DNA from 3 places in the Proteiniborus sp. DW1 genome. Region 2 is predicted to be linked to each of the others. Evidence: predicted binding sites of a transcription regulator. Region 2 holds the regulator's gene; each other region holds the start of a gene.
The links. The regulator HrcA, encoded in region 2, represses chaperone genes, less so after heat shock. The targets are predictions, from matches to a motif close to TGTTAGCACTCNNNNNNNNNGAGTGCTAACA.

Region 1: DW1_RS01930 (co-chaperone GroES) is a predicted target of HrcA. The motif match lies at 2,180-2,210, and genes of this name have one in related genera.
Region 3: htpG (molecular chaperone HtpG) is a predicted target of HrcA. The motif match lies at 2,471-2,501, and genes of this name have one in related genera.

Annotation. Positions count from the first base shown of each region.
Region 1 covers NZ_FMDO01000007.1:120,811-131,184, reverse strand. Annotated here, with positions in the region: gene groL (chaperonin GroEL) at 121-1,755, opposite strand; gene DW1_RS01930 (co-chaperone GroES) at 1,852-2,133, opposite strand; gene DW1_RS01925 (DNA-3-methyladenine glycosylase family protein) at 2,480-3,364, opposite strand; gene DW1_RS01920 (DUF1846 domain-containing protein) at 3,742-5,250, opposite strand; gene DW1_RS01915 (amino acid synthesis family protein) at 5,506-6,090, opposite strand; gene DW1_RS01910 (hypothetical protein) at 6,126-6,965, opposite strand; gene DW1_RS01905 (DUF362 domain-containing protein) at 6,968-8,485, opposite strand; gene DW1_RS01900 (amidohydrolase family protein) at 8,509-9,669, opposite strand; gene DW1_RS01895 (isocitrate lyase/PEP mutase family protein) at 9,767-10,374, opposite strand, start outside.
Region 2 covers NZ_FMDO01000040.1:4,608-14,981, reverse strand. Annotated here, with positions in the region: gene DW1_RS10260 (stage II sporulation protein P) at 21-1,316, shown strand; gene lepB (signal peptidase I) at 1,396-1,989, shown strand; gene DW1_RS10250 (hypothetical protein) at 2,027-2,374, shown strand; gene lepA (translation elongation factor 4) at 2,458-4,266, shown strand; gene hemW (radical SAM family heme chaperone HemW) at 4,523-5,659, shown strand; gene hrcA (heat-inducible transcriptional repressor HrcA) at 5,775-6,809, shown strand; gene grpE (nucleotide exchange factor GrpE) at 6,889-7,461, shown strand; gene dnaK (molecular chaperone DnaK) at 7,489-9,318, shown strand; gene dnaJ (molecular chaperone DnaJ) at 9,445-10,374, shown strand, end outside.
Region 3 covers NZ_FMDO01000042.1:351-10,724, forward strand. Annotated here, with positions in the region: gene DW1_RS10570 (ATP-binding protein) at 89-1,171, opposite strand; gene DW1_RS15925 (hypothetical protein) at 1,324-1,458, opposite strand; gene DW1_RS10575 (hypothetical protein) at 1,492-2,169, opposite strand; gene htpG (molecular chaperone HtpG) at 2,532-4,418, shown strand; gene DW1_RS10585 (GIY-YIG nuclease family protein) at 4,566-4,883, opposite strand; gene addA (helicase-exonuclease AddAB subunit AddA) at 4,880-8,482, opposite strand; gene addB (helicase-exonuclease AddAB subunit AddB) at 8,482-10,374, opposite strand, start outside.

The sequences.
Region 1 (10,374 bases), on a different contig from region 2:
TTCCATAAGTTAAATCTACTTATGAAAAGTCCCTTAATTACTTATTGTTCACAAATTGTTTAAGATTTATTTATATCAACTAGTCTAAATCTATATCCTTTCAATTTTGCTGGACAGATATTACATCATTCCGCCCATGCCGCCCATGCCACCCATTCCTGGCATAGCTGGTTCATTTTCTTCTGGTAAGTCAGTTACTACAGCTTCTGTAGTAAGAATCATAGCAGCTATTGATGCAGCATTTTGAAGAGCTGATCTTGTTACTTTTGCTGGGTCAACTATACCTGATTCAATCATGTTAACATATCTCTCATTTAATGCGTCGAATCCAACGCCTTTTTCACTAGCTTTTACTTTTTCTACTATGATTGAGCCTTCTAATCCTGCATTTGCAGCGATTTGTCTAACTGGCTCCTCTAAAGCTCTTAAGATTATGCTAACTCCTGTCTTTTCATCTCCAGAAGTTGTATCTAATAATGCTTCAACTGCTGGGATTACATTTACTAATGCAACTCCACCACCTGATACTATACCTTCTTCTACTGCAGCTCTAGTAGCAGCTAAAGCGTCTTCAATTCTAAGTTTCTTTTCTTTTAATTCAGTTTCTGTTGCTGCTCCAACTTGGATAACTGCAACTCCACCAGATAACTTAGCAAGTCTTTCTTGTAGTTTTTCTTTGTCAAATTCTGAAGTTGTCTCTTCTATTTGAGCTTTTAATTGTCTAACTCTATCTTGAATAGCTTGGGCTTCTCCTGCACCATTTACTATTGTAGTGTTTTCTTTGTCAACTTTTACTGTTTGAGCCTTTCCAAGCATATCTAATGTAGCTTCTTTTAAGTCATATCCTAATTCTTCTGATATAACTTCTCCACCTGTAAGAATAGCTATATCTCTTAGCATATCTTTTCTTCTATCTCCAAATCCAGGTGCCTTAACAGCTACACATGTAAATGTTCCTCTTAGCTTATTAACTACTAATGTAGCTAGTGCTTCGCCTTCAACATCTTCAGCAATAATTAATAATTGTTTTCCTTGTTGAACTATTTGCTCTAATATTGGAAGAATTTCTTGAATATTAGTTATTTTCTTATCAGTAATTAAGATGTATGGATTTTCTAAAACTGCTTCCATTTTTTCTGTATCTGTTACCATATATGCAGATAAATATCCTCTATCAAATTGCATACCTTCAACTACATCAAGAGTAGTTCCCATTGATTTTGATTCTTCAACTGTAATAACGCCTTCTTTGCCAACCTTATCCATAGCTTCTGCAATTAAGCTTCCTATTTCATCGTCGCCAGCTGATATAGATGCAACTTGAGCTATAGACTCTTTACTTTCAATTGTCTTAGATAATGATTTAATTTCTTCTACTGCTAGATCAACTGCCTTATGTATACCTCTCTTAACTATCATTGGGTTAGCACCAGCAGCAACGTTTTTTAATCCTTCTCTAATAATTGCTTGAGCTAATATTGTAGCTGTAGTAGTACCATCTCCAGCAACATCATTAGTTTTTGTAGCTACTTCCTTAACTAATTGAGCTCCCATGTTTTCATATTTATCTTCAAGCTCTATTTCACGAGCTATGGTAACCCCGTCGTTTGTAATTAGTGGTGATCCAAATTTTTTATCTAAAACAACGTTTCTTCCCTTTGGTCCTAAAGTAACCTTAACTGTATCTGCTAATTTGTTTATACCCTTTTCCATAGCACGACGTGCTTCTTCACTAAATCTAATATCTTTAGCCATTACATTCACACTCCTTAAATTTTTTGTCATTCAACAATTAAATCAATTCAAAAACTAGTGAACATTTGTAAAACATGTTAGAATCCTTAGGCCAATCTACTCAACTACAGCTAATATATCAGCTAATTTAACTATAGTATACTCTACATCATCTACTTTAACTTCAGTTCCTGAATATTTAGAGAATATTACTCTGTCTCCAACTTTTATTTCATCTTTTTTCTTTTCATCTCCTGTTATTCCAGCACCTACTGCAATAACTTCAGCGATTTGTGGTTGCTCTTTAGCTGAACCTGGAAGTACTATACCGCTTTTAGTTTTTTCTTCAACCTCTACCTTTTTAATAACAACTCTGTCTCCTAATGGCTTAATATTCATGTTTTACCCTCCCTGTTTATTTTAATTTTGTCTTTTCTTTTTTAATTATTAGCACTCTCTATCGTTGAGTGCTAATTCTTACAACTTATATGTTATCTAAAGCATTTTACATAATCAAATGTCTATTTTATCGATATTTAGCTCTATTACGCTAATATTTGAGGTTACGCTTATATTTGTTTATGTTTCACTTGATATCTCTTAATATCTTCATTTTTCATAGAATATATTAAAAATGTCAGCGTAATAGTAAAATAATGGTTGGCAATACTTAAACAATGGTTAAACTACATCTAAACTACTGTCAAACTATCGTTAAACATGAATACTTTTTTAATTTTAAATTTTACTTACCCTTCCCAATCCCTAGTTCTCTTGCATAATAAAACAAATATTGCTGGGCATATCCTGCATATTCTCCAAACTTCCCCTGCCCATATTCTTGAATATCCTTTAAACTAGTGTCTTTCTTTAAATAAAAATATTCCATAACTCTTTTCACCCAAACATCTATAGGGAATGCATCGTGTTTTTTCATTGAAAATAGCATAATACAATCAGATACCTTTGGTCCTACACCTGTAAATCTCATGAGCTCTTTTCTAGCATCCTCTGTTGAGAGATTCTTGATTCTATATATATCTGTCTCTCCCCTAGAAACTATGGTAGCAGCACTTATTATGTATTTAGCCCTAAAAGAGGTTTTGCAATCCTTTAGCTCTTCAATAGATAATTTGTCTAATGCATTAGCCTCAGGAAAACTATAATACTTTTTCCCATTATATTCTCCTATGTACTTTCCATATCTTTCGCTTAGCATGCTTATAGATTTCTTAATCATAGGAATACTATTTCTTGCTGATAGTATAAAAGATATGAGCATTTCCCACTCATCTTGATTTAATATTCTTATTCCATACCCAAAATTAATTGCTTCCTTTAATATTGGTTCCTTAGACAGCTTATTTTTTATTTCATCATAGTCTGTTTTTAAATCAAAATAATCTTCCCATATTAACTTAAAATCACTCAGATTTGTATTTGAAAAAATAATGTCTTCGCCTTCCTTCTTGACATTTAATATCTTTCCATAAGCTACGCCTGTATAGCTGCCATCATCTTCTTTGTCCCATCTAAAACATTGCCCACATTCGAATATATGCTTAGGCTCGAAGTCTTTAATATTTTTTATAATTACTTTATTATCTCCCTCGGTAATGCTATATCTCATATAATTTCACCATCCTTTCAATGCGGTTTCCTTCTTAACTAAATATATCCATTATACTATTATTTAGTCAAAAAATCACACTAAATTTTTCTCTCAATGCTTTATAGTTCATGGCTATTTTTATAGTAAATTATATACTAATGAAATTACGCAATTAGAATCTATCGAAAATTAAAATCAAGGAAGTTTTTCTTAACACTCATAAGGTAAGTTCTTGATTATAAGAATTATAAAGTAAAATTTTCTTATTCGTTATAAAAAAGAAAAGCTTCCATTATAATATAGCAATTAAGGAAGCTTTTCTTTAAACTTATTAACGAAAAGTTCTTATATTATAAGTAGTACCTACTATATCCACAAATTTTTCATTTATATATTTATATATTATAGTAAAGACTTTCTGAAGGATATTCAGGATCACAGGTTATATCTATTCCTAGCTTTCCAAAGGTCTGTTCATCGCTTCTAGTCAAAATAGTAGTTGAATGAGCCTGACATCCTTTTAGTTCAGAAAGCTTGTCAAGTGCTACTTGTGCAATTGGATTTGTGGCAGCACATATACTAAGGGCTATTAATACCACTTCACAGCTTAAAGCTGCTCTCTTGTTATGGAATACATTTTTCTGTAAGTTTAAAATAGGCTCAAGTATAACTGGAGAAATGAGATGAATTTCATCTGATATATTTGCATAATATTTAATTGCATTTAGAATTACCGCCGCTGTTGAATCCATTAGTTCTGAGCTTCTGCCAGTTAATACCGTGCCATCTTTAAGCTCTATGGCAACAACTGGATAAATTTCATTTCTACCAGACTCTTTCTTTAGTTTAGCTGAATACTCTCTAGCAGGAGTTACTACTCTTCTGTCTTCTTCCTTTAGCTCTAATTCCTCCATAATGAGTTTTGCACGTTGGAGAGTCTCCTCGTCTACGTATCCCTTTTTATATTCACACTTTGTTTTAAAATATCTTCTTATTACTTCTTGTTTAGAAGCTTCTTGAACCACCTCATCATCTACTATCCCAAAGCCTACTCTATTAACTCCCATATCTGTTGGTGACTTGTATATTGATTCTTCTTTGGTGATTTTTTCGATTATTCTTTTTAGTAATGGGAATGACTCTATATCACGATTATAGTTTACTGCAATCTCATTATATGCATCGAAATGGAATGAATCTATTAAGTTAACATCTTTTAAATCTACTGTTGCAGCCTCATAGGCAATATTTAGAGGGTGCTTCAAAGGCACATTCCATACAGGAAATGTTTCAAATTTAGAATAACCTGCCACTTTGCCACGCTTGTACTCATGATAAAGCTGATTTAAGCATGTTGCTAATTTACCACTTCCTGGCCCAGGTCCTGTGACTACTACAATTGGCTTTGTTGTCTCTATATAAGGATTTTTTCCGTAACCTTCATCGCTTACGATTGTATCTACATCTATAGGGTAGCCTTTAGTAGGTCCATGTCTATATACTTTTATTCCTCTATTCTGTAGCTTGTTTATGAACACAGTAGCAGCTGGTTGACCTTCATATCTAGTAATCACTACACTATTTACGTCTAATCCATTTGCTCTTAGGTCGTCTATAAGCCTTAAAGCATCCATATCGTAAGTAATGCCAAAATCCCCTCTTATCTTGTTTCTTTCAATAGCTCCTGCATAAACACATACAATTACTTCAACCTTTTCCTTTAACTCTCGAAGGAGTTCTATTTTGACATTTTCATCATATCCGGGTAAGACTCTTTTGGCATGTAAGTCAAACATCAACTTTCCACCAAATTCAAGATACAATTTATCGTAATTATTTACCCTTTCTAAGATATACTTCGACTGTTCCTCTAAGTACTTCTTATTATCAAACCCTATTTTCACATTTAACACCTCACCCTACATTTTCTATCAAATTTATTTTAATCATAAGTGCTAAAATTATCATAAAAGTATTTTAATGCAAATACTATTTCAATTTTTTATTATTTCATACTTTTAGCTAAAAGTAAATGGGCTTTGTGCATTTGTACTATTTAAAATGGTCACGGATACCTCCGTGACCATTAAGGGAATGTTGTATACAGTTTTTATTATTTTTTTATGTTATCTTATGATTTTTATTTCACTATAAAATCGTTATCTTAAACCATCTTCACATTTAGCTTCTTCTTTTTGTAGTCCACCAACTCTTGGATGAGGTCTTCCACAATTTGTTACTGATAATATCAACACTAGTTCATTGTCTCTTGGAGCATCAGGTACTCTTACTTCCATTGCATCAAAGTGTGTTCTTACGAATGCTGCATCTTTAAAATGTAGTGGAACATCTATTGCACAGCCTGGATAACCCATTTTTTTTGCTGAAGGGATTATTGCCTTTCCTCCACCTAATCCATCTCTAAATGGTTTTCCTAATGTTGGATGGAGTAGTGCTGCCGCATGCTCAAGCTCTCCATTTCCACCTACTATAGCAGCTTTCCCGTAGCTTTCAGCTTCATTTACTTCAATACCTGCTGCTTTTAGTGCTCTATCTACTAAATCTGGTGTTACTGAAGCAGCCCAATCAGATAAGGGAGAGAGATCCTCTACATATTTACCAGCATATGGATTCTCAAACACTACTGCTATTGATACTCTTTTATGGCTTCCCTCTACTTCTTTTCCGCCATCAGCTTTAATTTCTTCTACAAAAGTATAGTATTTTCTGATTTTAATATCCATTTGTAAAGCCTCCTTAATTCTCACAAATATTATATTTAAATAGATTCAACAGTTAAGCTATCTGGGTATTTTACTATTGTATTTCCTATCAAGATTATGGCACCTTTTATTACTTTTTTATTATGCAAATCCTCTGCTACGTTAAGTCCATTTAATAGTGCCCTATACTTTTTTTCTTCACTAATCTCGCCTACTTTTAGCGTAATCATTTGCCCTTTGATATCAGTCTCTGAATCTATTTCTTCAGCGAGACATCGAATGATATTATCGTCTTCTATATTAGTCATGTTACCTAAATAGGTGGCACAAGCATCTGCTGTAGCTGCATCAGATGCTAAAGCAACTGCAGCAGTAGCTATACCTTTCGTAAAACTTCTTCCGCCAATACCACTAGTACAAATACCGTGAATATCTTGTTTTTCAGTAATTGTTAAAATTAGTTGAGCCCTTTCTTTATCATTTGTATATGGAATCCCAACCTTAATTGGTTTTCCTTCTAAATCCTTTAATGCTATATCTCCACCATTATTTATAATAATTCTAGTTCCACCTAGCTCCATCGCTTTTTGAAGAGCTATATCAGAAAAGGAACCTGCCACAGCTCCAAGAGTATTAAGTTCTTCATATCCACTCTTTTCAACAGCAACGATCATTTTATTTAGGACTTCAGGAAATTCGTTACTGGTTCTTCTATAGGTTCGCATTTTTTTTAGTTGGGGGATGTATTGTATTAGCTTATCAAATTGTTCTAATACATGCTTACCTACTTCAGCACCTATTTCTGAATTTCTTTGTCCTTTTATTGATACGTCTATTACCATTTGTATAGGCCCATGGTGTATAAATATCCTTTCATCTTGAAGCTTTTTGAGCATAATTATTCCCCTTTTCCTAGCATTTTTAATAGCTCATCTTTAGTGATTATGTGCTCTGTATGACCTCCAAGAGCTTCATATTTGTCCCTAGTCATAGTGTACTCAACTGGGGCTACAGTAGCAGGAGTTGGAACCCAAGTTGTAGCCTCTGGAATCATCTTTGCCACATCTACCATAAAGTTTATTCCTCCTCCAGGAAGAATAAATACAGGAGCACCAGCTACAGTCATTCTAACTTCTTCGCCATGTATAGCATCAGTTAATTTTCTTGGGAGATTAGTCACTCCTCCTCTTGCACTTCCACCAGTTCCTCCAGTGTAAATTACTGAAACTCGTGACTCTTCACAGGTGTCTGATATTAACTTAACTGCATTCAATACTTCCTCTGTCATTGGTATTTCTTTTACTGTTCCATTTGCTTGGACTTCTAGTAAAGCAGCTTTTTGCCCAGTAGTTTCAGTTACTAAAATCTTGTATCCTGGCTTAGCAATATCCATATTAACAGATACTACTGCATTAATTGGGTCTACTATTTCAGTTCCACCCCAACCATGTCCATGATTTCCAAAGTATCTTCCTCTTGTACTTTTAACTCCATAAGGAATTACTCCACTATATTTCATTCCTACTTCTTCACCAGCAAGATGTTCTGAAAGAAGCCCAATAACATGGTAGTCTAAGATTATTGCTTCATCTACTACCTTACTTAAGTATCTTGCAAATAGCCCTACGGTTGCACTACCACAGCCTACCCTCATAAGCTTTTCCTTTAAACCATCTATAATAGGCGCTTCACCTTGCTGTAGTTCTAGTGTGCTTCCATTTTCTACTTTTAATGTAACCTTTCTACCATTTGCAAGGTCTACAATAGTCCTAGCGACAATAAATCCATCATTACCATTGCTAAGAAGATTAGCACCACCTATTGTAAGCATTTTTGCACCATACTCTTCAGTTGTTACCATTCCAACAACCTTGCCATCTCTTTTAACCTTTGCTCCTTCTTCTCCAATGTGCATATTAGTATCTATCTTAACTTTCACACCACTATAACTAAGAGGTGCTTCTGTTACAACAGTTACAACATCCACACCTTCTACATTATCTTGAACGATAAATGGCGCAGGACGACAGCATGGATAGCTTGTCCCGCTACCTACCGCTGTTACAATAGGCTTATAAGGCAAACTTTCTGTTTTAGGAATAGTTGTTATTGCATCAACAACTAGCTTTCTATTTCTTATAATTTCTCCACTAACATTTGTGTATCTCTTACATGCACCTGTTTTGCCTACTGGTATTGTACATCCAACAGGACAATGAGTACACCTTATAGTCTCTGGTTTTTGTTCATCTGTTCTTACAATTGCTTTAAAAGGACATACTCTGGTACAAATACCACAAGAAACACAGTTTTCATTTGTATAAGCCTTTTTCTCCTTTACTTCTATAGCATCTAATGGACAGTTTTTAACACATATGCTACATCCTTTACATTTATCCAGTATGACTTCAATCATAGACTATTTTTCTCCTTTCTTGCTTAACAGATAACTGCACTATGAGTTGCAGGTGGTGTATTTTTGCTCTTTATAAACATTACTTCTCCATCTATTATTACCATTGATACTCCTGGAATGTCTCCTGCTTCTAAAGCCTTTAAGGAATCTTCACCTATTGAACCTAATGGTGCATCCATGATTACAAAATCTGCTTCTCTTCCTTCTTCTATAAATCCAACATTTAATCCATAAACCTTAGCTGTATTACCTGTTGCAAAGCAAATAGCTTCTGCAGCTGTGGCATCTGTTTCTGAAGCTACATATGACATAGTTCTTAAAATGCCTAGAGGTATTATACCTGAACCTGATGGAGAGTCGTTTCCAACAATAAGTCTCTCTAATTGACCTCTTGCTTTCACCATATTAACAGTATGTTTCATTACCTTATAGTTTCCACATTGTACAAGTTCTAAAGCCATATTAGTGTTTTCAATTATTTTGTCAACTTCTTCTGGTGCTATTGCAGTAGGCCCACCATTTATATGTGAAACCACGTCTGGGTCTGTTTTTATAACATCATCTGCTGTTATAGTGCTACTTCCAGGAATTGAAGTTCCACCTGTGTGCATCATAACTTTAAAGCCATTTTTCTTAGCCCACTTTACCATTGGTGCTGCTAAATCAGGACTATTCACTGAGCCAAGACCTACTTCTCCTACTAACCAAACACCTTCTTTTGCAAGTTCTTCAAAGTCTTTTTCAACTAATCCTTTTTCAAGAATTAAGGCCCCACCATGAAGCTTTACTCCTCCTGGTCTTGCATTTTTTGAGCTTTTATGTCCTAATATAGCTAACGCCTTAGTTCCTGCTGGGTCCTTTGGTCTACCAGGAGTATGAGCTTCTCCTGCTGAAATCATTGTAGTTACTCCACCATGTAAAGAGCTATTTATAAACCCAATTGTACTTTGTCTAGGTGTAAAGTCTCCTAATACAGGATGAACATGTGAATCAATAAAGCCAGGTGCTACAGTTGTTCCTTTCGCATCTACTATTTTGTCACATCTAAATTCATCTAAGAGTCTTTCATCTCCTATTTTTAGAATTTTACCATCTTCTACTATAATTGTGGTTGCATTTGAAATAGGATTTTTTACATCTCCTGTCACTAAAATTCCAATATTTTTAATACCTAATCTTGACATTATAACTACCTCCCTTTATTTTAACTAAAATCCAGTGAGGGCAAGATCATAATGCTCTACTGAACTAAGCTCAGGTTAATAACTAAAGAATCTATTGCTATTCCCTTACATATTTGTCTTCAAGCTCTGCATAATTTCCCAATCCTACTAAATCATTAAAATCTGAGAATGTTATCATCTTGTCAATACTTTTTGCAGTAGTTCCATTTAATTTTAGTGCTTCCATTAGATCAAACATAGCTTTTGCAGTTACGTATGTTGATGCTGTTGGGTAAATAACTAGACTATACCCTATATCTTCTAGCTCCTTATTTAATAAAAGTGGAGTTCTACCACCTTCAACCATGTTAGCTAATGTAGGAACCTTGATTTCTTCATTTACTCTTTTCATTTCCTCTATACTTTCAACTGATTCTACAAATATTACATCAGCACCAGCTTCTTCGTAAGCCTTCGCTCTTCTTATTGCTTCGTCAATTCCATGAATAGTACGTGCATCTGTACGAGCTATTATGACGAAATCTGGATCTTTTCTAGCTGCTACAGCTGCTTTTATTTTACCAACCATTTCATCTAGGCTTACTACTTTTCTTCCAAGCATATGTCCACATCTTTTAGGTGCAACCTGATCTTCAAGTTGAATAGCTGCAACCCCTGCTGCTTCATATTCTTCTACAGTTCTCATTACTGTTATGGCATTACCAA
Region 2 (10,374 bases):
AGTTGAAGGAGTTGTTAGAGATGATGAGAAACGAGAATTTTAATAAAGGAATTACATATGTAATAGTAGCTATATTATGCTTATCAAATTTATTTCTTGGTGCAAACGTAATTAAAAAATTATCATATATTAAGAAAGCATCTATGGTTGATAAAGATAGTATTGATGAAGAGAAAGTAGTATCAGTATTTAATTCAATAACAACAAACGAAGATAAAGGCGTATTACCATTAAATGAAGTTAAAATTGAAAACGAAACAAATATAGAAGAGATTAAATCAGAAAAGGATATAATAGAAAGTGACTTTTTTTTAAGAATATTACTTAATTCAAGCTCTTATATGAAAGCGGCATATGAAATGGAGTACGTTGAAACAAAACTAGAGCCTTTTAAAAACAGCCTTTTTAGTAGACTAGCAGTCGTACTTAAGCCTAACTTTTACATAAAGCCTCATCTTCCTGCTATTGTAAATGCATTTAACGACACGTATTCATGGAAATCAGATAATGTAGAAAGTGAAAAAATACAAGAGTTAGAGGGGTATATCGTGCTTAGTGACATAATATTTGTTGAGGATCCAACAGAAAGAGATGAGCTTAATCAAGAACTAGAACTTATGGGGAAAAAACATGACGATAAACTATATATTGAGACTCCAAAAAGTGTAAGCTTAGACCATGAAAATCCGTATATTCTAATATATCATACTCATGGAACAGAAGCTTATTTGCCAATTACTACAGATAGATTCCATAGTGAAAATAGAGAATATAATGTGCTAGCAGTAGGAGAAATAATTGCAAAGGTACTTGAGGAAAAAGGGCATAAATTAAAATGGGTAGATAAATATCATGATATACCTTCTTATAATAAATCCTATAATAATTCTCTAGCTACAGTAAAAGAAGAATTGAGTAAGAATAGTAGTATCAAAGTAATATTAGATATTCATAGGGATGGAATAGAGACAGAAATCCCTACAGCCTTAAGTAAAGCTCAGAAGGCCGCTAGAGTCACTATAGATGGGAAAAGTGTCGCAACCTTTTCTTTAGTCATAGGTCCAAGCAACCCAAATAAGGAACAGCTTATAAAATTTGCAAATTATATAAGACATACTTCTGAAAGTATGTACCCAGGATTGTTCAAAGGAATTATTATAAAACAAAGCGGAAAATTTAATCAATATTTAAGTGATTACTGTGCATTGCTAGAAGTAGGTAGTAACTTAAATACCATAGAAGAAGCACGAGAATCTGCCAAGTATATTGGAGAAATTTTACATAAGGTTATAGAAGGTATAGAAAAACAAGATTAAAATTCTTTACAAAACTATTTTTTTATATAAATTAATGTTATAATTGTTCTTAGGAATTTTGCCTAAGGAGGTAAAAGACATGATGAATGAACATAAGAACGTAGAACAAGAAGAGAAGAACATGAAACAAGAACAAAAAAACAATATTAGAAAAGAAATATTAGAATGGTTAAAGAGTATAGCCTTTGCTGTAGTAATTGCAGTATTAGTTAAAACCTTTTTGTTTAATACAACCTATGTTCTTGGATATTCAATGTACCCTACATTACATGAACGAGACAGGCTGTTTACAAACAAAATAATTTATAAAATTAGCCAACCTAAACGCGGAGATATTGTAGTTCTTGAAGCTCCTGATGATCCAGATAAGGATTACATAAAAAGAGTTATAGGAATAGAAGGAGATACAGTTGAGATAATTGATGGCAAAGTTTATGTAAATGGAGAGCCTTATAAAGAGAACTATATATCTGAGGATGCGTATACTTATAGCTATGAAAACAGTTCGTGGAGGGTAGAAAAGGGATATTTATTTGTTTTAGGAGATAATAGAAACAAAGGTGCAAGTAAAGATAGTAGGTACTTAGGGCTTATACCTATAAGCGCTATAAAAGGAAAGGCCACATACAGATATTTTCCTTTTGATAATAGATTTGGCTCTCTTTACAAATAGGGATAAAAGACCAAATAATTGCTAATAATATACATTGGTGATTATTTTGGAAAGTAGAGTTGAAAGATATCAAAAGAGTAAAATTCATAAAAGACAAAGAAGAATAAAGACAGTCATTCTTATTTTATCTATTATAATTTTTGTATTTGGTTTAGATACAGTAGACAAAGCTGTTAGGGATATGATGAATATCCAAGATAAACAGCTTTATTTTTTCAGTTATAATGATAACTTCTATAAAGTTCATTTGCTAGGAACAGATTATTTGGTTGATAAAAAAGAAATAGATGATAAAATAGACTATGTTAAGAAAATTATGGAGGATTTTGTTAAACTAGCAGACAATTATTTGGATAAGATTTGGATAAAAATAAAGACCAGGTAAATTAAATTCTGGTCTTTTATCAGTTATTAACCTGTGTTATAATTGTAAAAGGTATTTTTCCCTGTAAATGAGGAGGATAGTATATGGACGATAGACAAAAAAGAATTAGAAATTTTTCTATAATAGCTCATATTGATCATGGCAAATCAACTTTGGCAGATAGATTAATTGAAAAAACAGGATTACTTACTTCAAGAGAGATGCAAAACCAGCTTCTTGATAATATGGACTTAGAAAGAGAAAGAGGAATAACAATTAAGCTACAAACTATAAGACTTGTGTATAAAGCAAAGGATGGAAATGAGTATATATTTAATCTTATAGATACTCCAGGACATGTGGACTTTAATTATGAGGTTTCTAGAAGCTTAGCAGCATGCGAAGGAGCAGTGCTTGTAGTCGATGCTGCACAAGGAATTGAAGCTCAGACATTAGCCAATGTTTACTTAGCCTTAGATCAAAATCTAGAAATAGTACCTGTTATCAATAAAATTGATTTACCAAGTGCAAGACCTGATGAGATAAAAAAAGAGATTGAAGATGTTATAGGACTTGACTGTGAAAGTGCTCCACTTATATCAGCAAAAGATGGCTTAAACATAGAGGATGTTCTTGAAAGTATTGTGGAAAAAATACCTGCTCCTGAAGGAGATATAAAGGCTCCTTTAAAGGCCCTTATTTTTGATTCCTATTATGATAGCTATAAGGGTGTTATAGCTATGATAAGAGTAATGGATGGCGTAATAAGACCTGGTATGGAAATTAAAATGATGTCAACAAATAAAAAATTTGAAGTTACTGAGGTAGGTATATTTGCACCCAAACATACTCCGGTAAAAGAATTAGCTGCAGGTGATGTAGGTTATATTGCTGCTAGTATAAAAAATGTAAAGGATGCTCGAGTAGGGGACACAATTACCGAAGCCTTAAGACCTACAGAAAAACCACTTCCAGGATATAAAAAGGTAACCCCAATGGTTTACTGCGGTATTTATCCAGCTGAAGGTGAAGACTATAATAGTGTTAGAGAGGCGTTAGAAAAGCTTCAGGTAAATGATGCTGCTTTAGTATTTGAGCCTGAAACATCAGTTGCTTTAGGGTTTGGTTTTAGATGTGGCTTCCTTGGACTTCTTCATATGGAGATTATTCAGGAAAGATTAGAGAGAGAATTTGACTTGAATATGGTAACTACAGCTCCTAGCGTTATTTATAAAGTAAAGAAGAAAAGTGGAGAAATGTTAGAACTTCAGAATCCTACAAATCTTCCAGATACAACTGAAATAGAATATATGGAAGAACCAATAGTAGATGTAACTATTATGACTCCCACCGATTATGTTGGCGCTATTATGGAGTTATGTCAAAATAGACGTGGAGTTTTTAAAAACATGGAATATTTAGAACAAACTAGAGTAGTGATGCACTATGAACTACCTTTAAATGAAGTTATTTATGATTTCTTTGATGCTCTAAAATCAAAGACAAGAGGATATGCCTCCCTTGATTATGATTTAAAAGGATACAAGCAATCAGAGCTTGTTAAGCTTGATATTCTAATAAATGGAGAATTAGTTGACGCCTTTTCAATCATTGCGCATAAGGACAAATCATATGAGAGAGGTAGAATGATTGCAGAAAAACTAAAGGATGTAATACCAAGGCATCAGTTTGCAGTACCTATTCAAGCTGCTATTGGTGGGAAAATTATTGCAAGAGAAACTGTAAAAGCTCTTAGAAAAGACGTGTTAGCTAAATGCTATGGTGGGGATATTTCTAGAAAGAAAAAGCTACTAGAGAAGCAAAAAGAAGGAAAGAAGAGAATGAGACAGATTGGTAGCGTAGAAGTACCACAAGAGGCGTTTTTAGCTGTGTTAAAATATGATGAGAAATAAGAATATAGAAAATTATAGAAATACTAAGCGAACATTTGCAGGACATGACTATAATTCTTAGCGAATGTAGATTAAAAATCCGTTAAGCAACTTGCACTGTTTGAGCGAAGCGAGTTTGCAAGTTGTAGGATTTTTTATCGTAATGAGCTATAGAATTATTCATGTCCGAAACCGTGAGTGTGTATTTCTATAATTTTCATAGAATGAAGCTAAGGAAAATTTCCTTAGCTTCTAAATATATAAGGGAGTGTTATTTATGAAAGATGTTGGAATATATATTCATATTCCTTTTTGCCACAGTAAATGCTACTATTGCGACTTTTGTTCTTTTCCTAAGATGATAGATAGAGCAGAAGAATACGTTTCATATATAAAAAAAGAAATTGATTTATATGAAGAGGCTCTTAAAGATTACAATGTAAGTACAATATTTATAGGTGGCGGTACTCCAACTATAATTGATGGAAAATTCATATATGAAATAATTGAACATATCTATAAGAAAACAAATGCAAGTAAAGTAGCAGAAATAACAATTGAAGCAAATCCAAAAACTTTAGATGAAAATAAGCTGCAAATTTATAAAACTGCTGGAATAAATAGAATTAGTATAGGTGTTCAATCTTTGAATGATTCTATGTTAAAGAAAATAGGAAGAATACACACAGTAGAAGACTTTATCAATACCTATAATCTAATTAGAAAATATGACTTTAATAACATTAGCTTTGATCTTATGTTTAATCTTCCCGAACAAACTCTAGAAGACTCTATCAGAACAACTGAACTAGCTACCCAATTACAGCCTGAGCATATATCATACTATAGCTTAAAAATAGAAGAAGGTACACCATTCTATGATAGCTATATTAATAAACAACTGATCCTTCCTGATGAGGATACAGAAAGAGAAATGTATCATAGAGGAATTGAGTTATTAGAAAAAAAGGGTTACTATCATTATGAAATATCAAACTTTGCAAAGAAAGGCTACGAAAGCAAGCATAATTTAATTTATTGGAAGTGCGAACCATACATAGGATTAGGCTTATCTGCTCATTCATACTTTAACAAATATAGATATGGTAATACAGAAGATATGACTATCTATTTTAAGCAAATATCCAATAAAAACCTAGCTTTAGTAGAAAAAGAATTTATAGATAGTCAAATGGAGATGGCAGAATATTTAATTCTAGGTCTAAGATTAATTAATGGAATCAATTCAAAGGATTTCAAAAAAAAGTTTGATACTAATATTAACGAGGTCTATGGTAAAACTATAAATAAATTTATTGTAGAAGGTTTATTAGAAGAAAGTAAAGGAAATATAAAACTTTCAAAAAAAGGGTTAGATTTATGTAACATTGTTTTTATGGAAATCATTCCATAGACATAACAAAGCAAAAAAAGGTATTGACAATTTAATATAACAATGATAATTTAAAATCATGAGGATTAGCACTCGTTAAATGAGAGTGCTAACAATAAAATAGGATGTGATATGTATGATGCTTGATGATAGAAAACTTAAGATTTTGCAGGCAATTATACAAAGCTATATTGATAGTGCAGAGCCTATAGGCTCTAGAACTATTTCTAAAAATTTTGACTTAGGTGTTAGTTCTGCAACTATTAGAAATGAAATGTCTGATTTAGAAGAACTTGGATACCTAGTGCAACCACATACCTCCGCAGGCAGGATACCATCAGACAAAGGCTATAGACTGTATGTGAATAGATTATTACAATCAGGTAATCTAGGCTTTATTTTAAGACATGACCTAAAAAGCAAGCTTGTGAAGGAAATAGGAGAGGTGGACCAACTTATCTACAATGCTGCTAAAATTCTTTCAAAGGTAACTAATTATACATCTCTAGCAATAGCTCCACAAATTAAAAAAAGTCAGCTAAAGCATATTCAACTAGTGCCTATAGATGAAACTAAGATATTAGTTGTAATTGTGACAAATTCAGGCATAGTAAAAAATACTGTTTTGAGAACAGATTCAGATATTTCTTCTGAGCAGTTAAATATAATTTCTAATTATTTGAATGATAAATTAAAGGGTTATAATATTGGAGAGATTAATTCTGAAGTCTTAGATAAGCTTGTAAAGGAGATGTACGAATTTAAGCAATCTATTTTGGATATTTTTCCAATAATTATGCACGTATTAGAAGATACAACAGAAGTAGGGGTATTCTTAGATGGCGTAACTAAGATATTTAATTTCCCTGAATATAATGATCTTGAAAAAGCAAGGGAGTTTATTTCGTTTTTAGAGAATAAACCAAATATTTTATCAATGATGCTAGGCGGAGAACAAAATGATGTTGAAATCACAATTGGCAATGAGAATGCCTATGATGAAATAAAGAATTGTAGTGTAATAACAGCTACCTATAGCCTAAATGGAAGAACAATAGGAAAGATTGGGGTAATAGGACCTACAAGAATGAATTACTCTAATGCAATTAATGTTGTAAGATCTCTGTCATTAGACTTAAATGAAATATTGAAAAAATATTTTAATGAATAAGGTGTAAGAGCTTTATCTTACACCTAGTATATGAATAGAAGGAACATAGGAATATTGTTCTTTGAATGGAGGATTGAAAATGGAGAAAAAATCTAAAGAGGATTTAGCAACACATACCCTGGAAAGTGAAGAAGTAAATAGTAACCTTGAAGCTAATGTAGAAGAAATGGAAAATGATAAAGAAATCAATGTTGAAGATGTTTTGGAGAAATACAATAGTAAAGTAGCAGAATACGAAGAGCTTATGAATAGATATGTTAGGCTTCAAGCAGATTTTAATAACTTTAAAAAGAGAACAGAGAAGGAAAAGGAAAGTTCTTATCATTTTGCAGCACAAGAAATTATAGCATCCTTACTTCCAGTTATGGACAATTTTGATAGAGCACTTAAAGTAGATACAAAAGAGACTAATGTTGAAAACCTTTATAAAGGGGTTGAGATGGTCTATAATCAACTAATTGAATCACTTCAGGCTAATGGGCTAGAGGAAATAAACGCTGTTGGTGAAAAATTTGACCCTAATTTTCACCATGCAGTTGCTCAAGAGGAAAGTGATGAATATGAGGAAAATGTAGTGACAGAAGTGTTTCTAAAGGGCTATAAAGTGAAAGATAAAGTTATAAGACCTAGTATGGTTAAGGTTTCAAAATAATTAAGTACTACATAAGGAGGAATAAATATGTCAAAAATTATTGGAATTGACTTAGGAACAACAAACTCTTGCGTGGCAGTAATGGAAGGTGGAGAGCCAGTTGTTATCGCAAACGTTGAAGGTAATAGAACTACTCCTTCTATAGTTGCCTTTACAAAAGAAGGAGAAAGACTTGTTGGGGAAACAGCAAAAAGACAAGCAGTTACAAATCCTGATAGAACTATATCTTCAATTAAGAGATATATGGGAAAAGACCACAATGTAACAATAGATGGGAAAAATTATTCTCCTCAAGATATATCAGCTATGATACTTCAAAAACTAAAATCAGATGCCGAGGCTTATTTAGGGGAAACAATAACAGATGCAGTTATTACTGTTCCAGCTTATTTTTCAGATAGTCAAAGACAGGCAACAAAAGATGCAGGAAGAATAGCAGGCTTAAATGTTAGAAGAATAATAAATGAGCCTACTGCTGCATCATTAGCTTATGGTCTGGATAAGGATGAAGACCATCATAAAATAATGGTTTTTGACCTTGGTGGAGGAACTTTTGATGTTTCCATACTTGAGTTAGGAGATGGAGTGTTTGAGGTTATAGCTACTAGTGGAGATAATAACCTTGGTGGAGATGATTTTGACCAGGTAATCATAGACTACATGGCTGAACAATTTAAAAAAGAACATGGTGTAGATTTAAGAAATGATAAAATGTCACTTCAAAGATTAAAAGAGGCTGCTGAAAAAGCTAAGAAAGAGCTATCAAGCGTAATGACAACTAATATAAATCTACCATTTATAACTGCTACACAAGCAGGTCCATTACATTTAACTATGGACTTAACAAGAGCTAAGTTTGATGAGTTGACAGCTCATCTAGTAGAAAGAACTATGGTACCTACTAGGAAGGCTCTAAGCGATTCCGGTCTATCTGCAGCAGATATAGATAAAGTTATACTTGTAGGTGGTTCTTCTAGAATTCCTGCAGTACAGCAGGCAGTTAAGAATCTAACAGGAAAAGAACCACATAAAGGTGTTAACCCAGATGAAGTAGTTGCTTTAGGAGCAGCAATTCAAGCTGGAGTTTTAAGTGGTGAAGTCAAGGATTTACTATTACTAGACGTAACACCACTATCATTAGGTATAGAAACTTTAGGTGGAGTATTTACTAAGCTTATAGAGAGAAATACAACTATACCTACAAAGAAAAGTCAAGTTTTCTCTACAGCTGCTGATAATCAGACTGCAGTTGATATACATGTACTACAAGGTGAACGACAAATGGCTAGTGGGAACATTACTTTAGGAAGATTCCAGTTAACAGGAATTCCACCAGCACCAAGAGGAGTACCACAAATTGAAGTAACTTTTGATATAGATGCTAATGGTATCGTTAATGTATCCGCTAAGGATTTAGGAACTGGAAAAGAACAGAAGATAACTATAACTGCTTCTACTAACTTATCAGAAGAAGAGATACAACGAAAAGTTAAAGAGGCTGAACAATTTGCAGAAGAGGACAGAAAGAATAAAGAAAATATAGAAGCTAGAAACAATGCAGATTCATTAGTATATCAAACAGAAAAGACACTAAAAGAGCTTGAGGGAAAACTAGCTGGTGATGAAAAAGAAAAAGTTCAAAGCAAACTAGATGAGTTAAAGAAAGCTCTTGAGGGAACTGATATTGAAAATATTAAGAAAAAGACAGAAGAACTTACAACTGAGTTCCATGCGCTATCTCAAAAATTATATGAACAGGCTTCACAGCAAGGTGCTCAAGGAGAACCTCATCAAGATAGTGGTCATGATGATAATGTTGTAGATGCTGACTATGAAGTAGTAGACGATGACAAATAGCATATATAAAGCTAAGTCCTTTGGGATTTAGCTTTTATATTGGCTATTGACATATTGTATCAAATAAATTAAACTAATAATCGTTTATAATTATAGTGTAATACCCCATTAGAAGGTGGTGAAACATTGAGTAAAAGAGATTACTATGAAGTATTAGGCGTTGATAAAAATGCTACTGAACAAGAAATTAAAAAAGCCTTTAGACAATTAGCTAAAAAATATCATCCTGATTTAAATCCAGATAATAAAGACGCTGAGCAAAAATTTAAAGAAGTCAATGAAGCCTATGAGGTACTAAGCGACCCTGATAAAAAAGCTAGATATGATAGATTTGGGCATGAAGGTGTAAGTGGTCAGGCAGGCGGCTTTAGTCAAGGATTTGAAGGATTCGGAGGCTTCGGAGATATATTTGAGGATATTTTTGATATGTTTGGAGGTGGTTTTTCTAGTAGTACTAGGAGAAATGCACCTAGAAAAGGTTCTGATATTAAATATAGGTTAGATATTGAGTTTGAGGAAGCGGTTTTTGGAGTTGATAAAGAAATTGAGTTTAAAAGAACTGAAAATTGTTCAAAATGCAGTGGTACGGGAGCAGAGCCTGGAACTAGCAAAATTAAATGTCCTAAGTGTAATGGTTCAGGAGAAGTAAAATATGCTCAATCCACTCCTTTTGGTCAGTTCGTAAGAGTAGGTACATGCGATAGGTGTAATGGTCAAGGAGAGATAATTGATAAGCCTTGTAGCAAATGTTCTGGATCAGGAAAAGAAAGAAAAGCAAGAAAAATTAATATTAAAATACCTGCTGGTGTAGATACAGGTTCAGTTATCCCTCTAAGAGGAGAAGGAGAGGCTGGTGAAAAAGGAGGTTCTCATGGAGACTTATATATATATATAAATGTGAAGCCTCATGAAATATTCACAAGAGAAGGAAATGATATATACTGTGAAGTGCCTATATCATTTGTACAGGCTGCGCTTGGCGGAGAGATAGAGATTCCTTCTCTTGAAGAGAAAATAAAGCATATAATTCCTGAGGGGACTCAAACAGATACAGTA
Region 3 (10,374 bases), on a different contig from region 2:
ATACTATTTATAGGGATATCATAGCGATATCCCTATAATTATACAATACATATTTTATTAAATGCTTACCTTATTCCCTGGCTTAGTGTTAGCTTTCATATTCTAATATAATTTCAATTACCCTGTCTCTAACTTTATTTATTTCATCATAATTCATATTTGGAATATACTGTGCTTCCATTAAATCGTGGTTCTTCTTTGCACCGGCTAACTTTTCTATGGCAATGGAAATTAAACTTTCATAAACTTTTTTGTTATCTATTATGCTATCCTTGTAGTTATTGTATATTTCTTTATTAACGTATTCGTCTAAGTCTATAACTTTGAAGCTTTTGCTCTTAGCTGCCTCCATTATAGATAGAGCTACTCCTAAATCTTTGATTATAATAGTCTCTATCTTCTCTGGTATGAGTGGTGTATGGAAAACTTCTACATCAAAGCCTCTCTGAATAGCTTCTAGGTATATTTTTTTCATCAAAGTTGTTTTCCCTGTACCTAGTTCTCCCTTTATATAATAGGTCTTTTCAATGTCTCTAAGTAGTGTATCTGTGTGCTCTGCCCATCCTGTTGGAGTGTATGCACTGCCAAATAAGTGTCTTTCTTTACCTATCTTATATGCCACTGATGCTCCAATAAATATTTCGTTTATTAAATCATAGGCTAAAACATTAAGTTTTCCGAAGTCTAAAGCTTCTTCCATTTTCCATATTGTATCCTCTTGAATAAGCCTTGCAGCTCCAAAGTATTTGTATGCACTTTTATAATATTTGCTATTTCTATCTATTACCTTAATTATTTCTTCCCTATTTCCTTCTAGACCTTTTGAGTTCCAGTGTTCTCCTAGATTAATTATCATGTCTATGGCACCAGGATATTTGGGATCAGTTACATGTGGTGCTGTACCATCTAATATTGCGATTTTTAGTTTAGGTATCATTATACTATCAATGGATTCTCTATCTGAAGCACAATGATGATATTCTACATCATAGCCTCTTTCTTGCATATAAAGTCCAATCTTACGCATCATTGAGGACTTACCTGTGCCAGGTCCTCCCTTTAATATAATTATCTTATTAGCCTCTTTTCTATCAATTATATAGTCAAAATATGAAAAGAAGCCTTTTGACGTATTGCCTCCAGGAAACATTCTTCTTTCTTTACCTTTCATTTAAACTCTCCTTCCAGTCTTATAACTCCGATTACCCTTACTTTAATATTGTATTAGAATTATATATACTTAGTTACAGTATATATAATTCTTTTCACTTCAACCAATTGCTACTCTGATAAAGAGATTTAATTAATATTAAACTTTTCATGTCACTCAACTGTAAATTCCTCTGTTGTAAGCTTATTATTCCATATACGCCCATCAGAGCGATAGTATTTCCTTATTACACTATCATCTATTTTAGTATAATCTATTACAAAAACCTGTCCTGTTTCTATAATCATTGGATAGTTGTCAAAAGACAGTACATCCCCTGTTTAAGGAACAGAATTAGTATAATCCATAGCCTCTAACCCAGTGTGTGCTGCTCCATAAATCCCCATAATATTTTCACCACTTAATTTGCCAAACTCACGTATAAAATTCTCCACCATCTTATTTTCACGATACACATCATCAGAATGTGTATAATAATACTTCCCCTGCTCTATTGCCTCCGTCGTTAGTAGGTATTGCTCAGAGTCCTGCAAACCATTTTTAGTTAAATAATTCAAAAATCTTGCTCCAGTAGCATTGTATTGGTGTCCAACATCTGTACCATGGAAAATAGTTTCAGGACACTGACTTTTTATTTTCTCATAAAACTCTTTAATTTTAGGAGTATAACAAGCAGTACCAATCCAGTCATTATATATGGTATCGAGTATGCTGTTGTCTTCTGATTGCATCCATATGTTCAAAAACTCTGCGGTATAGTACGGAAGTTCAACAAATAAATGTCTCATATCTTTATTGTGATAGTACTCATACCACAATTCAAATTCTTTATCTAGAATTTTCTCTACACCATGCACTTCCCCATATAAATAAATCTGGCCTAAAGATTGTATTGGAGATGCAGGTATATCAATTTTAGTAGTGCTATTTGAGCAAGCTGATAACGCCAGTAACATAGTTATCATCACAGCTATCAGAAAAATACTTTTACATTTCATTATCTCACCTCATTAAATATTTAAAATGTTTATTCCTGTAACACAAAATATATTTGTATGACTTCAGAGTTGTTCTCTGTGAGCTATAAGTTATGATTAAACAGACGATAAAAAACAGTAATGTACTTCACAATATTGTTATAAATGGTTAAAATATAAAAATCATTTAAATATTAGAAATATATTTGTTTGTTTATTAAATTTACAAACTTAATATAATAGTTCTTAAATACTTTAAATACTCTATACTTTGATTATTTACCTCTATCTATTGACAAATCAAATGAATTTGATAAATTATAATTAGCACTCTATTAAGGAGAGTGCTAATTATTGATTTTTTTACGAAGGGAGAGACTTTTATGGTAAAAAAAGAATTTAAAGCTGAGTCTAAACGATTACTAGACCTAATGATAAACTCTATTTATACTCATAAGGAAATATTCTTAAGGGAACTGATTTCTAATGCAAGTGATGCCATTGATAAAATGTACTACAAAGCACTAACAGATAATAACATAGTATTTAATAAAGATGATTATTACATTAAAGTTTCTGTAGATAAGGATAGCAGGATAATAAAAGTATTTGACACAGGAATTGGTATGACAAAAGAAGAACTAGAAGAAAACTTAGGAACAATAGCAAAAAGTGGTTCCTTTACATTTAAGAATGAAAATGAATTAAAAGACGGATACGATATCATCGGCCAATTTGGTGTAGGCTTCTACTCCGCATTTATGGTAGCAGATACAGTTACGGTTTTTAGCAAAGCATTTGGTTCTGAGCAAGGCTATAAGTGGGAGTCATCTGGCGCTGATGGATATACTATTGAGCCATGTAATAAGGAAAGTGTTGGTACAGAAATAATACTAAAAATAAAAGAAAATACTGATGATGAAAACTATGATGAATTCTTAGAAGAGTATAGAATTAAATCTATAATAAAGAAATATTCAGATTTCATAAGGTACCCAATTAAAATGGATATTAGCATAAGAAAGCTTAAGGAAGGCACTGAAAATGAATATGAAGAAGTAGTTGAGGAAAAAGTTGTCAATAGCATGGTTCCTATATGGCGTAAGAATAAAACTGAACTTACTAATGAAGACTATGAAAACTTCTATTCTGAGAAACACTATGGCTTTGACAAGCCTATAAAACACATACATATTAGCGCTGATGGAGCTGTAAGATATAACTCTATTCTATTTATTCCAGAAAAAACTCCTTTTGACTTTTATACTACAGAGTACGAAAAGGGTCTTGAACTATACTCAAGTGGAGTATTAATTATGGAAAAATGCCCTGACCTACTGCCAGATTATTTTAGCTTTGTAAAAGGTATGGTTGATTCTGAAGATTTATCATTGAATATTTCCAGAGAACTTCTGCAACATGATAGACAGCTAAAAATAATCGCTAAAAGAATCAAGGAGAAAATTAAAAGTGAATTGCAATTACTTCTAAAAAATGAAAGAGAAAAATATGAAAAGTTCTATGAGAGCTTTGGTAGACAATTAAAATATGGAGTCTACAGTGATTTTGGTCAAAATAGAGAAACTCTTCAAGATTTATTAATGTTCTATTCTTCTACAGAAAAGAAAATGGTTACTTTAGATGAATATGTAAGTAGGATGAAGGAAAATCAAAAGTACATTTACTATGCATCAGGAGACTCTGTTGAAAGAATTGATAAAATGCCTCAAATTGATCTTTTATCAGAGCAAGGATATGAAATACTATACTTTACTGATGATATAGATGAATTTGCAATTCGTATGCTAATGAATTATAAGGAAAAAGAATTTAAATCCGTATCTAGTGGAGATTTAGGTATTGAAGATAATGATAAGGATAAAGAGGAAAAGCAAAACTCTGATTCTGAAGAAAATAAGGACATATTTGAGTTTATGAAGAACACACTATCAACTAAAGTAAAAGATGTTAGAGCATCAAAAAGACTTAAAAACCATCCAGTATGTCTTGCAACTGAAGGGGAGCTAACTATAGAAATGGAAAAAGTTCTAAATGCGCTTCCTAATGCTCAAGAAATAAAAGCTGAGAAAATACTAGAGATTAATACAAATCATGAAGTATTTAGTGCTTTAAAGAAAGCCTATGAAAACGATAAAGAAAAACTAAAATTATATACTGATGTTTTATATAATCAAGCATTGCTTATTGAGGGATTACCTATAAATGACCCTGTAGAATTTACAAATAATATTTGCAAGCTAATGGCTTAGATAGGGAATGTGAAAAAATCTGTGCTTTTGTGAAAAAACATGCTCTTTTCTGGTGCATCTTAAACTTTCACTCCAGAAAAGAGCATTTTCTTTACAGCTATAGCAAAGTTATTATTATAAATAAAGCTATTATCTGAAACATAACGATTAGAGTACTCTAGATTTAAGCAGATGCTGATTTACTAGAAGCTCTTTTTCCTCCTTAGTCAATTGCTTTATTGCGTATTCCCTTTTAGCCGCCTCTACTCTATCCTGCATTTCTTCAAAGTAGACAAGCTCTACTGGTCCATTTGCCCTAGTGTATTTAGAGCCTGTTCCTTTATTGTGTTCCTTTACTCTACGTTCTAAATCCGTTGTCCAGCCTGTGTATAGTGAATTATTTTTACATCTTACCATATACACAAAGACTTTTTCCCTATGACTAGTTTTTTGTGTTTTACTCTCTTTTGTAGCTAATTTATTCATTCTACTTTTACCTCTTTATCTAATTCAAAAGAATATATATATATTTCTTTAACCTTTCTTTCCGTAATCTTTTCAAGAGCCTCTTTATATAAAGCCATCTGTCCTCTGTATTTATCCACCATATTTTCCAAGTTACCCTCTAGAATGTAATCAGTTTTATAGTCAATTAAAACTAATTCCCCTTCTTCTTCAAAATAACAGTCAATAATACCCTGTATAAGTATATTTTCAGTACAATCCTGTATATCTAAAACCTCTGCTGCCTTTTTATTTAAAACAAAAGGTACCTCTCTATTGACATTATTTGAAGACAATAATCTTAGACCTATAGGACTCTTGCAGAAGTTAAGTATCTTATCTATATCTACTACCTTAGCTTCTTCATCTGATAATAGCTCTTCTATGACCATTTCATCTACTTTTTTTTCTATAGATTCTCTATCTAGAGCATTACTTAGGTTAAGATGCTGCATTACAAAGTGAATTATAGTACCTATCTCTGCCTTTGTAAAAGGTTTTTTACCTTCTAAAAACTTTGGCATCTTTACAATTGATGGTATCTTATAATTTAATGCCTCTAAGGATTTAAAGGTAGTCTTCTTAATATCTGAAACAGACATTTTTGAAGGTATATTGATTGAATTATTATACTCATAACTCCAACTAAATCTTCTATTAATCTCATCACTATAATTGCTAGGGCTGTAATCATTAAAATACTCTAGCTTATGTCTAAACTCCTTTTTATTTACTGGTTCAGACTGGTCGGCTATATATAAGTCTTTTCTTGATAATATGTTGATTTTAAAGCTTATCTCTTTGCTTTCATCCTCTTCAGGTAAGCTTCCATACATATCCTCTATTCCAGCAAGTTCCCTTAAAATATTCCCATGAGAATGTTTTGCAAGACTGTTGCATATCCAGTCAAAATAGTTTTTACTATTAGATAAATAGTATAGATTAGTTTCCTTGCACCATTTCTTTGCTTCCTTTGGGACATCCTTTATGCTTCCTACAAGAATTAGTCTATCCTTTGCTCTAGTCAATGCAACATAAAGTATTCTCATCTCTTCCGAAAGGCTTTCTAATTTTACTTTTTTCTTTATGGCAATTTGAGGTAGTGTATTTGTATATCTTCTTTTTATTGCATCAACATACTTAGGTCCAAGCCCTAAATCCTTATGAATCAATATATCATCCCTAGCATCCATAAGATTAAATTGCTTTCCAAGTCCTGCAAGAATTACTGCAGGGAATTCAAGCCCTTTGCTCTTGTGTATACTCATAATTCTTACAACATTTTCATTTTCACCTAGTGTCTTCGCAGTTCCCATATCCCCACTACTACTTTTCAGCTTTTCAATAAATCTAATAAAATTGAATAATCCATTGGCTGTGCTTTTATCAAATTCACAGGCTCTATCCACAAGTATTCTTAGGTTAGCTTGTCTTTGGATGCCACCAGGCATTGCACCAAAATAATGATAGTATCCAGTATCAATCATAAGCTTCCATATGAATTCATCAAGCTTAGAGTACCTAGATTCCTCTGCCCATTTATTTAAATTGCCTATAAAACTAGAAAGCTTATTGCTTAGATTATCATCATTAGATTGTATATAACTTTTTATTGCATTGTAATAGCTAGTCCCTTTATTTGATACTCTTATATTAATTAATTCCTCTGTAGTAAAGCCTCCAATAGGTGATCTCATAACACTTAATAATGGAATGTCCTGTCTTTTGTTATCTATTATACTTAGAAAATTTAAAAATATCTTTATTTCAAGTGCATCTAAGTATCCTGCATTGTCATCTGCGTACACAGGTATATTTTCATTTTTCAATACATCATTAAAAACAGATGCCCAATTTTTCATTGTTCTAAGGAGTATAACTATGTCTTTGTATTCAATTTTTCTAAAGCTTTCACTCTTTACATCATAGGTCGTCTTTTCAACTAACTCCTTTATTTTATTTGCTATTATTCTTGCCTCTACTTCTATACTAGCCATTTCCTCTAGTTCTTCATCTAAGTCCTCTAATCCATCTGTCATCTTTTCAATTATATTTATTTCAATAGGCTTATCTCCATCAATATGCTTTTTATATTTTGCTCCCTCATATAAAAATGCTGCTTCGTTATATTCCACTTCTCCTAGCTTTTCTGACATTATATTTTCGAATATAAAGTTTACTCCATCTAGTATTTCTTTTCTACTCCTAAAGTTTTTAGATAAATCTATTCTTTTATTTAGACCCGATGCATCGCTAACGTATGAATTATATTTTTCCAAGAAAAGTGATGGATCTGCAAGTCTAAATCTATATATACTCTGCTTAACATCTCCTACGAAAAACAAATTATTATCCCTTTTCATTCTATTTATTATAGTCTCTTGAACTATATTACTATCCTGATATTCGTCTACAAATATATACTCAAATTTGTTTCTGTACTCTTCGCTAACTTCTTCATTTTCTAGAATTCTTAATGTATAATGCTCTAGGTCATTGAAATCTATTATGCCCTTTTCTATTTTCTTACTTGTGTACATCTGTGAAAACTCTACTACTAAATGATATAAATACTTCATAAGAGGATATAGTTCATTTATCTCAGCTCTATATTGTTCAATACTCTTATTAAATACATCTTTCTTAAATGTACTGTCAATAATAGCTTTATAGCTATCTCTTAATTTAGCGGCTTCTTTTTTTAGTTCCTCGTCTACATCCTTTGAAACTCTCTTTAGTTTATCATGACTGATACTTGCTAAAAGCTGATTAAATCTCGCAATACCTTCTTTCTCTAAGGCTTCCTCTAACCTTTCAATATTGATTAAATCACTTCTTAAGGCATCTAGATAGCTTTCTGGTCCATTTGGCTTGTTACAAACCTTAATTGCTTCATTTATTAAATCCTTAGCTCCACTTAAATCAATTTTTATGCTATCTACAATGGTTTTTATCCAAATACTTTGCTCCAACTCTTCTTGGTTCATACTAAACATTTCAATCATTTCTTCAAGCCATTTCTCTGGATAAGGCTTACTTTGAATAAATGAATAAATTCTAAGAATCAAATTCTCAAGATTAATATCGTTTCTATTTCCTCCGAAACTCTCTACTAATCTAATAAAGTCCTCATGTCCCTTTTCATATTCAGATTCTAAAAGTTCCTCCAAAATATCTTGAAGCATGATTTGTAGTTCAGTAGTATCCCCTATCTTAAAGACTGGATCTATATCTATAAGGTGAAAATGCCTTCTAACTACATTTATACAAAATGAATGGACTGTTGTAATATGTGATTTGGTTAGTAGGCTTATTTGTCTCCTTAGCTTTTCCTCATTTTCTCCACCTTTTTCTATTTCTTCCATCAGTGCAAGAAGTATTCTTTCTCTCATTTCTCCTGCTGCTGCATTAGTAAAGGTTACTATTAATAGTTTATCTATGTCTACCATATCCTCAGTTACTAATTTTATTATTCTTTCAACTAATACTGCTGTTTTTCCAGAACCAGCTGCAGCTGATACTAATAAGTTACAACCTCTACAAGTTATTGCTTCCTTTTGTGCTTCTGTCCATTTTGGCATTATTCTTCACCTCCTGTCTTCTCCTTGATTTTTTGCAAAACATCCTCATCTTTTAATTTCTTTATATTTTTGAATTTGTTGTCCTCAAAGCTAGTTTCAAATTGGCATATAGTTGAGAATTCACAATATGTACAGGATACATATTTGTCTGTTTTACAAGGCTCTATTTTTATCTTTCCTTTCAGTATCTCCTCTGCAATTTCAGATATTAATCCCTTAACATGCTTAATAAGCATGTTTAATTCCTCTTTATCTAAAACTGAAGAGTTCTTTGAAAAGCTCCCATCCTTATTGATACTTACTGGTATTACAGTTGAATGATTAGTTTCCTCAATATCTCTATCAATGGCTCTGACTATATTTATGTCTTTTAGGATTATTCCATCTAATTTTAATTTCTTAGCTATTTCTTTCTCAATTATTTCTAAATCTTCTTCATCAGATTGTACCATTGGGTCATCTATTCTAAAGTAGAAAACTCCTGCAGGATAAATATCACTTTTTACTAGCTTATCCCCATTAGAGATAATTGCATCTGCATAGACTAGTAGCTGTATTTGCAGTCCATAGTAGACGTCAGAAAGACTAAAGGCTTTAGTGCCTGACTTATAGTCTATTATCTTTACGAAGCTTTCTTTTTCTCCTTCTAGAACATCTACTCTATCAATTCTTCCTTCTAGCCTTACTTCGTCACCATTTGGAAGGCTTATAATTATTGGAGGTATTTTGCTATTTGGTCCATCACCAAATATTACCTCGTGCTGTTTAGGAACAAAGTCTCCCTTTCTTATGTGTTCAGTTATTGTCCATAAGGCCCTCTTGCTTATTCTCTTTAGTCTATTTACCATATACTTGTATCTATTAGTGCTTAACAATAGTCCATGTTGGAAGTCGTCTATCATCTTATCAAGTACCTTTTCTACAATCTCATCTGATTTATTGCGGTCAATATCACTCCAGCTTAGATTTTCCAATGTAAGCTCTTTAGAAAATTCCTCAATTGAATCATGGAACAACATGCCTATATCAGGGCTTTTTATCTCATGAATTTTTCTTTCTTCTGGTGCTAATCCATATTTCACAAAATGCGAATAAGGGCAATTCACAAACTTTTCTAGTCTAGAAATACTAGTTCTAAATGGTACTTGATAAATCTGTCTTGTATAATGCTCATCAATTCTTTCTTGTTGATTTTTATGATATAGGCCTTCTATAACTATTTTTAGTTTTTCTCTCCATTCATCCTTATTGAAATACCAATTATATATGTCCCACCATATACTATTTATATTATCTCCATCTAAAGCATTTCTAAGGTTTTCAACTAGATACTTAAAGGTAGACATGGGTGTAGATACTAAGTTTAACTCACTTTCTTCATCCTTTACTATGTCACTATATATAGTAAGATTGCTATAAACTTTTTTTATCCTGTCTATATACATTGAAGGCCTTATGGTTTTTCCCTCGCTATCACCTAATGCATAGCTAATGAATAAATAATCGCTAGGTTTGGTAAATGAAGCATATACAGAAAACTCTTCTTCGCAGGCCTTTGTTTCACTATCTGTAGAAATCTCTATGCCTAAACTCTTCATATCTGCCTTCTCTTCGTCAAGCAGTAGTCCACCTTCCTCTATAGTAGAAGGAAGTATTCCATCATTTACACCTACAACGAATAATGCCTTTATATCATGGCTTCTAGATCTATCTAAGTTTCCAACTAGAACCTGATCCATTGTAGGTGGTATTACCCCCACCTGATATTCTAGAAGTCCTGACTCTAGTATCTTTACATATTCACTAATTGTGACCTTCTTGTCCCCTAGTATCTCTACTAACTGGTCTAATACTTCCATGAGTATATTCCAAATTTGAGTGTTTTCATTAAC